2 regions of the Faecalibacterium sp. IP-3-29 genome follow, and region 2 is predicted to be linked to the other one. Evidence: riboswitches for the same ligand, from Rfam matches in the RefSeq annotation. Region 2 holds a riboswitch; the other holds the start of a gene.
What was found. A riboswitch is a leader RNA that binds a small molecule or an ion and turns the genes downstream of it on or off. The one in region 2 is predicted to bind thiamine pyrophosphate.
Positions count from the first base shown of each region.

Region 1 (4,561 bases), 740 kb from region 2:
GCCAGCGATGACTGAGAGGGCGAGCCGCCTTACAGCTGCTCCGCCAGTGCCTTCAGCTCCCTGCACTCGGCCTCGATGTCCTCCGCGCCGAAGATCGCACTGACAAGGGCCACACCGTTCACGCCGGTGCCCTTGAGCCGGAGCAGGTTCTCCTTGTGGATGCCGCCGATGGCCACAACGGGGATGTCCACGGCATCGCAGATGGCTTTCATCATGCCCTCGGGCAGAACGTCCACGTCTGCCTTGGTGTGGGTAGAGAAGGCTGCACCCACGCCCAGACAGTCGGCACCGTGCCGGACGGCCTCCAGGGCCTCCTCCACGCTGTGGACGGATACGCCGATCATCATCTCATCGCCCACGCGCTGGCGCACCTGAGCAGCGGCCATATCTTCCTGCCCCACATGGATGCCCTCGGCGTGGCAGCGGATGGCAATGTCCACGTTATCGTTGATGAAAAAGGGCACGTTGTACTTTTTGCACAGGTCGTGGAGCTCAAATGCCTCCTTCAGGAAGGCTTCCTCGTCCAGCTCCTTTTCCCGCAGCTGAACGCAGGTCACACCGCCCTTCAGGGCGCTCTCCACCTGCTGATAGAGGGTCTGACCGCCCACCCAGGCACGGTCGGTGACGGCGTAGAGCCGCATATATTCTTCAGCGCACTTCATACTTGGCACCCTCTTCCAGCTGAGCCGGAGTCATATGATAAATGGCATCAATGATGTAATTGCGGTAGGTGGCGTTGCCGTCCAGCGGGGTCAGCCGTGCATGGGCGATCTCGCCCGCAAGGCCCATGGCGCAGACGGCGGCAGCCGCAGCCTCCAGCGGCTGGCCGGGGTTGGCAGTGAGAAAGGCCGCCGTCAGGGCAGAGAGCTGGCAGCCCGTGCCGGTGATGGCACTCATCATTGGGTGGCCGTTGCGGATGCAGTAGGCTTTTGCCCCATCGGCCACGATGTCAATGGCACCGGTGATGGCCACAACGGCACCGGTCTTTGCGGCAAATGCCTTGGCAAAGGCCACCGCGCCGTCCAGATTTTCCTCGGTGACCTTGTCGGCCACATCGGCATCCACGCCCTTGGTGGTGCCCGCGCCGGAAGCCAGCGTCTTTACCTCGGAGATATTGCCCCGGATGACCGTGAACCGCACCTCGTCCAGCAGGCGGTAGGCCGTCTCGGTGCGCAGGGCGGAAGCGCCCGCGCCCACAGGGTCCAGCACCACGGGGTGGCCCAGTGCATTGGCCTTTTTGCCTGCCCTGAGCATGGATTCAATGGTGCGGCTGTTCAGGGTGCCGATGTTGATGTTCAGCCCGCCGCAGATGGTGGTGATATCCTCTACCTCTGCAGCATCGTCGGCCATAATGGGCGAAGCACCGCAGGCCAGCACCATGTTGGCGCAGTCGTTCACGGTGACGTAGTTGGTGATATTATGAATCAGGGGGCTTTTGGTGCGGACATTGGCAAACTGCTCTGCAAACATGACGCACCCCCGTCAGGAAAGGCTGCTCTGCATGGAGCGCAGGGCACCGGAGTGCTGTAGGCTGTACACCAGCACGCCCGCAATGACCGCACCCACAGCGGTGGAGATGAGGAAGGGCACGATGTAGGCGTAGAACGCGATGTCACCGGCGCTCTTGCCCATCAGGCAGATGGCCACCGGGTAAGCGCACAGGCCGCCCAGAATGCTGGTGCCGAACACCTCGCCCACCAGGGTGGCGATCAGGTTTTTGGTCTTTGCGTAGACCAGGCCGCAGAGCAGGGCACCAAACATGCTGCCCGGGAAGGCCATCAGGCTGCCCAGACCCAGGATATTGCGGAGCAGCGAGGCCACAAAGGCCACGCCCACGCCCCACCAGGGGCCCAGCAGCACGGCGCAGAGCACATTGACCATGTGCTGCACGGGGGCGCACTTGCTGCCGAACATCGGGAAGCTGAACACACTGCCCACCACGCACAGGGCGCAGAACATTCCAGCGAGAGCCAGCTTTTTCACAGAGAATTTTTTCATTGGAAACTCCTCTTTCTCAAAAAGCGGTCGAGGCTTGCTGGCCTCCTCTCACGCCGGAACACGGCTTCCCATCGCAGTCATTTCAAGGCTCAGGGCGCTCCCCCTCAGCCCGGAGCCGCCCGTTGCGGCGGCTTGCGGCAACAAAAAACAGGAGACACCACAGCGGTGCCTCCTGCAAAAAATCATTTTCCTATGACTTCCTACGGCGGCATTATCCGCATCAGGTCAAGGGTCGAAGTTTGGTTACTTCCTCTCAGCCCGCCTCACGAGCTCCCCTGTGTTTTGTTTCTCGTAGGGTATTGTACACCCGCCGGGGCAAAAAAGCAAGAATAAGTTTTTCTTTCGCCTTTTTGCCAAATCGCTTTTACAATTTCCCGGATTATGTTATACTTGTCCCAAATTTCGCAGCGCCCGGGGGAGCCATTCCCCGCTTTGGGGCACTGCCCGGCACAAAAGGAGATTGAAGTTATGGGTCTCATCAAAGCAGCCATGGGCGCGGCATCCGGCGTGATGGGCGACCAGTGGAAGGAATATTTTTATTGTGACGCTCTGCCTGCGGAGGTGCTGGCCGTCAAGGGCCAGAAACGGACCAATGGCCGCTCCGCCAACCGGCACGGCAGCGAAAACGTCATCTCGGACGGCTCTGTGATCGCCGTGGCCGACGGCCAGTGCGTGCTGATCGTGGAGCAGGGCAAGGTGGTGGACCTCTGTGCTGAGCCCGGCGAGTACACCTACAGCACCGGCACCCAGCCCTCCCTGCTCAGCGACGGGCTGAAGAACATCGACAGCGTGTTTGCCGAGCTGGGCAAGCGGTTCAGCTTTGGCGGGCAGGCCGGTTCCGACCAGCGCATCTACTATATCAATACCCGGGAGCTCACCGGCAACAAGTACGGCACCCCCAACCCGGTGCCTTTCCGGGTGGTGGACCAGCGCGCCGGTATCGATATCGACATCGGCATCCGGTGCTTCGGCGAATACAGCTACCGGGTGGTCAACCCCATCCTGTTTTACACCAATGTCTGCGGCAATGTGGAAAACGCCTACACCCGCGACGCGCTGGACAGCCAGCTCAAGACCGAGCTGATGACCGCCCTGCAGCCCGCCTTTGCCCGGATCAGCGAGCAGGGCATCCGCTACTCCGCCCTGCCCGGCCACACCGCCGAGCTGGCCGAGGCCCTGAATCAGGAGCTGAGCGCCAAGTGGAGCAGGCTGCGCGGCATCGAGATCGTCTCTCTGGGCGTTTCCGGTGTCAAGGCCAGCGAAGAGGACGAGCAGATGATCAAGGAGCTGCAGCGCAGTGCGGCCTTTATGGACCCCACCCGCGCCGCCGCGCATCTGGTTGGCGCACAGGCCTCCGCCATGCAGGCTGCCGCCTCCAACACCGCCGCCGGTCCCGCCATGGCCTTTATGGGGATGAACCAGGCTGCTGCAGCGGGCGGTGTCAACGCCCGGGATCTCTACCAGATGGGCGGCCAGCAGACCGCCGCGCAGCCTCAGGCCGCACCGGCCGCTGGCTGGACCTGCAGCTGCGGCCACACCGGCAACACGGGCAAGTTCTGTGCCGAATGCGGCAAGCCCCGGCCCGAAGCCCCGGCTGTCTGGGTGTGCAGCTGCGGTGCAAAGAACAGCGGCAAATTCTGCTCGGAGTGCGGCAGACCCCGGCCCGCCGCCAAGTGCGCCAACTGCGGCTTTGTGCCCGCCGACCCGGCCAACCCGCCCAAGTTCTGCCCCGAGTGCGGCAAGCCCTTTGGGGCCTGAGAGGGGTCTGACGCATGGCTGAAAAGACAACGAATTATCAGTGCCCGGCCTGTACCGGCCCCCTGCACTACGATGGTGCCAGCGGCAAGCTGGTCTGCGATTACTGCGGCTCGGCCTACGACGTAAAGGACATCGAGGCCCGCTACGCCAAAAAGCAGGCCGCTGCCGACACTGCCGCCGAGGGCGATGCCAAAAAAGCCGCCCGCCTGCCCCGGCAGGACAGCCCGGTGTGGAGCGAGGCCGAGGCGGAGGGCCTGAACAGCTACTCCTGCCCCACCTGCGGGGCCGAGCTGGTCTGTGATGAGACCACCGCCGCCACCACCTGCCCCTACTGCGGCAACCCCACAGTGCTGGGCGGCAAGCTCTCCGGCAAGCTGAAGCCGGAATACATCCTGCCCTTCAAGCTGGACAAAAAGACCGCCATTGCCCAGCTGACCAGATATTACAAGGGCAAGGCTTTCCTGCCCAAGGCGTTCAAGAGCCAGAACCACATCGCAGAGATCCAGGGCGTATATGTTCCCTTCTGGCTCTACGATGCCAAGGCCGACGCGCGCGGCCGGTACGAGGGCCAGAACTCCGAGAGCCACCGCGAGGGCGATTACATGGTGACCACCACCCAGCACTACGATGTGCGCCGCGAGGGCTCGGCCGCCTTTGCCAAGGTGCCGGTGGATGGCTCCAGCAAGATGCCCAACACCCACATGGATGCCATTGAGCCCTTTGATTACGGTGACCTGATGCCCTTCTCCACGGCCTACCTGCCCGGCTATCTGGCCGACCGGTATGACGAGGATGCCGATGCCTG
Region 1 covers NZ_CP094471.1:297,742-302,302, reverse strand. The annotation lists gene thiE (thiamine phosphate synthase) at 30-662, opposite strand; gene thiM (hydroxyethylthiazole kinase) at 649-1,470, opposite strand; gene thiW (energy coupling factor transporter S component ThiW) at 1,483-1,998, opposite strand; TPP riboswitch at 2,179-2,285, opposite strand; gene MTP40_RS01335 (SPFH domain-containing protein) at 2,467-3,756, shown strand; gene MTP40_RS01330 (Trm112 family protein) at 3,771-4,561, shown strand, end outside.
Region 1: linked by a shared signal. The riboswitch ahead of thiW (energy coupling factor transporter S component ThiW) and the one ahead of thiT (energy-coupled thiamine transporter ThiT) in region 2 are both predicted to bind thiamine pyrophosphate.

Region 2 (4,561 bases):
GTCAACCGCCGCCCTCACGGTGGCCGCCGCCTACGGCCGGCCCGGGGTCAGATGCTTTGCCCGGCTTGTTGGGTGGTTCTGCGCGGGAAATCTGCTGCTGGCGGGGGCGCTGCTGCTGCCCGGGGCACAGACCAACAACGGCTGCATCTACCTACCCCTTTCGCCGGGGGCACTGCTGGCGGGCGCGGGCGGGGTGGTGCTGGCTGTGCAGGGGGTGCTCCGCTTTCTGGGCCGGGGCGGCGGGCGGGTGTTCCCCGCCCGGCTCACCGTGGCAGACACAGCGCTGGATGTCCGGGCCTTCTGCGACACCGGCTTTTCGGTGCAGGAGCCGCTTTCGGGCCGGGCGGTGGTGCTGGTGCGGTTCGGTGCCGTGCAGAGCCGCCTGCCGCCCGCCCTGGGTACTTATCTGGAGCAGCACTTTGCCGGGGCCGCTCCCCTGCCCGTCCCGGCGCTGGGGGTGCGCCTTGTCCCCTGCACCACCGTGGCCGGGCACTGTATCCTGCCGGCCGTCCCGGCAGCTTTTGTGGTTTGCAAAGCCTCTCTTGGCTCCCCTGCCAGGGGAGCTGTCGAGCAAAGCGAGACTGAGAGGTTCTATGCCGCCTTCGCCGACCTCCCCCCGCCGCCCGATGGGTGGGATGTGCTGGTGGGGGTGGAAGCCGGGGACCATTTTCAGCAAGCTCACCCTCTCAGTCACGACTAGCGTCGTGCCAGCTCCCCCAAAGTGGGAGCCCTTGGCAAATCGGGCCACTTCTGCTAATTACTTTTGCTCAAACTCTACCAAAATGCCAAAGCCTCTCCCTTCGGGAGAGGTGGCAATGCGTTAGCATTGACGGAGAGGGTTTACCCGTCAAAGGAGGAACCATCTTGCATCGTCTTATTTCACTTCTACGCCGCCTTTTCCTCTCGCTTCTTGCCCCTTCCGCCGCCCACTACATCAACGGCGGGCCCAGCCTGCCGCCGCCGCTGACACCGGAACAGGAAAAGGCCCTGCTGATCCGGATGATGGCGGGGGATGCCGCCGCGCGCGATGACCTCATCACCCACAACCTGCGGCTGGTGGTCTATCTTGCCAAAAAGTACGAGAACAGCGGCGTGCCGCAGGAGGACATGATCTCCATTGGCACCATCGGGCTGATCAAGGCGGTGAACACCTTTACGCCCGCGCGGAACATCAAGCTGGCCACCTACGCCAGCCGGTGCATCGGCAACGAGATCCTGATGTACCTGCGCAAAAGCTCCAACCGGCGGCAGGAGGCCAGCATCGACGAGCCCCTGAACACCGACGGCGACGGCAACGAGCTGCTGCTCTCGGACGTGCTGGGCAGCGACGAAAACCTTGTGGGCCTGCAATTGGAGCAGGCCGCCGAGCGCGCCACCCTCCGGCGCTCCGTGGAGCAGCTGGCCCCCCGGGAGCGGCAGATCATGGAGCTGCGCTTCGGCCTTGTGGACGGCGTGGAGCACACCCAGAAGGAAGCCGCCGATGCCCTTGGCATCAGCCAAAGCTACATCTCCCGGCTGGAAAAGCGGATCATCCGTCAGCTGAAAGAGGTGCTGGAGCGGGAGTAACCGGCAGCTGGCTCACCCTCTCAGGCGCTAACGCGCCAGCTCCCCCAAAGGGGGAGCCAAGACTGCCCCAGCCTTTAGCACCTGCTTGCGGTTGCCCTGCCAAAGGCTCTCCCTTTGGGAGAGCTGGCATTGCGAAGCAATGACTGAGAGGGCGAGGCTGCTAACAATTCCCATGTATCTTCCCCGCCCTCTTACCCCATACTTCCGGTATCAACGTAACCGGAGGTTCGGGGGATGTACAACAAAGTGGAATTATGCGGGGTGGACACGGCCCAGCTGCCGGTGCTTTCCGAAGCGGAAAAGCGGCAGCTGCTCACCCGGGCGCGGGCAGGCGATGCCGCCGCCCGGCAGGCCATGATCGAGGGCAACCTGCGGCTTGTCCTGAGCGTGGTGCAGCGGTTCGCGCAGCGGGGGGAGAATCTGGACGACCTGTTTCAGGTGGGGTGCATCGGGCTCATCAAAGCCATCGACAACTTTGACCCGGCCCAGCCGGTGCGGTTTTCCACCTACGGCGTGCCCATGATCATCGGGGAGATCCGGCGCTTCCTGCGGGACAACAACGCCCTGCGGGTCAGCCGCAGCCTGCGCGATGCTGCCTACAAGGCCATGCAGGCCCGGGAGACGCTGGAAAAGCAGTTGGGCCGGGAGCCCACCGTGGACGAGGTGGCCCGGCAGGCAGGGCTTTCCCGCCGGGAGGTGAACGCGGCGCTGGAATCGGTGGTGGAGCCCATCAGCCTGGAAGAGCCCCTTTACACCGATGGCGGCGATGCCATGTATGTCATCGATCAGGTGCGCGACCCGGACAGCGAGGACAGCTGGATCAGCGGGTTGGAGTTCCGGCAGACCGTGGCCGGGCTGACCCCGCGCGAAAAGCGGATCATGGAGCTGCGCTACCTCAAGGGCGAGACCCAGATGGAGGTGGCGCGGGAGATCGGCATCAGCCAGGCGCAGGTCTCCCGGCTGGAAAAGGCCGCGCTAGAGCAGTTCCGGCACAAATAAACAGGAGAGCGGCACAGGCCTCCCTGCACCGCTCTCCTACTTTTTGTATTTGCGTCTGGTCGCCGCCCCGCCCCGCAGATGGCGCTCGGCCTTGTTGCGGGCCAGCACGGCCTGCACCCGGGCAAACAGGGCCGCATCCACGGCCCGCAGGCGGGTGGATACGTCCTTGTGCACCGTTGATTTGCTGCACCCGAACGCCCGGGCGGCTGCCCGCACCGTGGCACTGTGCTCTGCAATGTACTCTCCCAGCAGCGCCGCCCGCTGCTCCGGCTCCACGTTCATCCGGTCACGCCTCCCCTGTTTGCGGTCTCCCTAAAAAATATGAGCCAGCGGCCGCCAATATGCCCGCCGGGGCTTGACATTTGGGCGCTGACCGCTATACTGGGAGCTGGACATAAAAACAGGGGCGCTGAAAAGCTGAGATCCGCACCTGAGCGGAGTACCCTCGAACCTGATCCGGGTAATGCCGGCGTAGGTAGTTTGCGGAAAGGTCCACCCTCTTCACAAACGAAGCCCATGCGCCTGCCTTTTTGTGCAGGTGCATTTGTTTTTGTGTACTATTATCTGAGAAGAGGAATCTCCCATGTCAAAAACCTATTCCAAGACCCGCATTCTTGTGGAGTGCGCCCTGATGATTGCCATTGGCACCGTACTGAGCAACATCAAGTTCTTCACCCTGCCCAACGGCGGCAGCGTTACCCTGCTGAGCATGCTGCCTTTTGTGCTGGTCTCCTTCCGCCACGGCGTGAAGTGGGGCCTGTTCACCGGCTTTGTCAACGGCTGCCTGCAGATGCTGCTGGGCTTCTGGGCACCCCCGACCCCGACCTTCCTGTATTTCCTGGGTGAAGTCCTGCTGGACTACCTGGTGGCCTTTATGGCACTGGGCACTGCCGAGTTCTTTGCCCGTCCCTTCAAGAACCGGATGGTCGGCGTGGCCGTGGGCACCTTTATGGCAGGCTTCCTGCGCTTTATGTGCAGCTTCCTGTCCGGTGTGCTGGTCTGGGGCAACCTGAACGAAGGCCTGTCCGCCTGGACTTACAGCCTGGTGTACAACGGCAGCTACATGCTGCCCGAGACCCTGCTGACCATGGTGGCCGCCGTTCTGCTCTGCCGCGTGGCTCCGCAGATCTTTGACCGCCAGCACGCAAAGGCCTAACCCATCCTCACTTTGTTCCGCGCCCTGCCCGGCTCTGTGCCCGGCAGGGCTTTTTTGTTATTGCAAACTTTTTCAAATTGGGTGTTGACAACCGCCCGCCCGGCTGGTATAATAATTCACGTCGCAGGACACCAACCGAATATGTGGGGGATTAGCTCAGCTGGGAGAGCGCTTGCATGGCATGCAAGAGGTCAGCGGTTCGATCCCGCTATTCTCCACCAAAAAAGCACTGTACTTCGTAGGAAGTATGGTGCTTTTCTTTTTTGTTCCGACAAAAAGATCAGGGGTGCACCGCTCGCCATGCAGGCGGGCCAGTGACACCCCCGATTTCAATCGAAACCGTTATCTGATTTAACGCTTGCAGTGTTTTCCGCGCCGCGCCGCCAGCTCCATGCCAAGGCCCGCCAGCGTATCTCTACGCTGACGGTCTTTTATGGGCGCGGGTGGATTACGCAAGCCGCGCATCTAAAAAGCTTTTTTCCCCGCCGGACTGTTCGGCGGGTCGATGCTGTTCGAATCCACCCGCCTAGCCTCCGGGAAGGTTATTACAAAACAGAAACTCCAGTACCCGGTTCGGATACTGGAGTTCTTGGTGGAGCGAAGCAACCTAAATCCGAACCATTGCCCTCTGGGGCATTTTGGGCGGCGATTTCATCGAAAGTGATAGTTTTTGTGCCGTCTTTGTAGTTGAATGCAATCAAAACTTTTTCATCGTAGAGATAAACAGCATTCACGAATGTATTGATAAGCGTTTCCCGGTGGCTTTTCACGTTCGGGTCGAGCTTGCGGAACCGGGTCAGCCAGAAACGAACTTGATTTTCGCTCAACCGCGGCCGAGCG
Region 2 covers NZ_CP094471.1:1,035,873-1,040,433, reverse strand. The annotation lists gene MTP40_RS04985 (sigma-E processing peptidase SpoIIGA) at 1-700, shown strand, start outside; gene MTP40_RS04980 (sigma-70 family RNA polymerase sigma factor) at 865-1,566, shown strand; gene sigG (RNA polymerase sporulation sigma factor SigG) at 1,801-2,565, shown strand; gene MTP40_RS04970 (sporulation transcriptional regulator SpoIIID) at 2,602-2,847, opposite strand; TPP riboswitch at 2,958-3,060, shown strand; gene thiT (energy-coupled thiamine transporter ThiT) at 3,149-3,721, shown strand; tRNA gene MTP40_RS04960 (tRNA-Ala) at 3,867-3,942, shown strand; gene MTP40_RS04955 (recombinase family protein) at 4,267-4,561, opposite strand, start outside.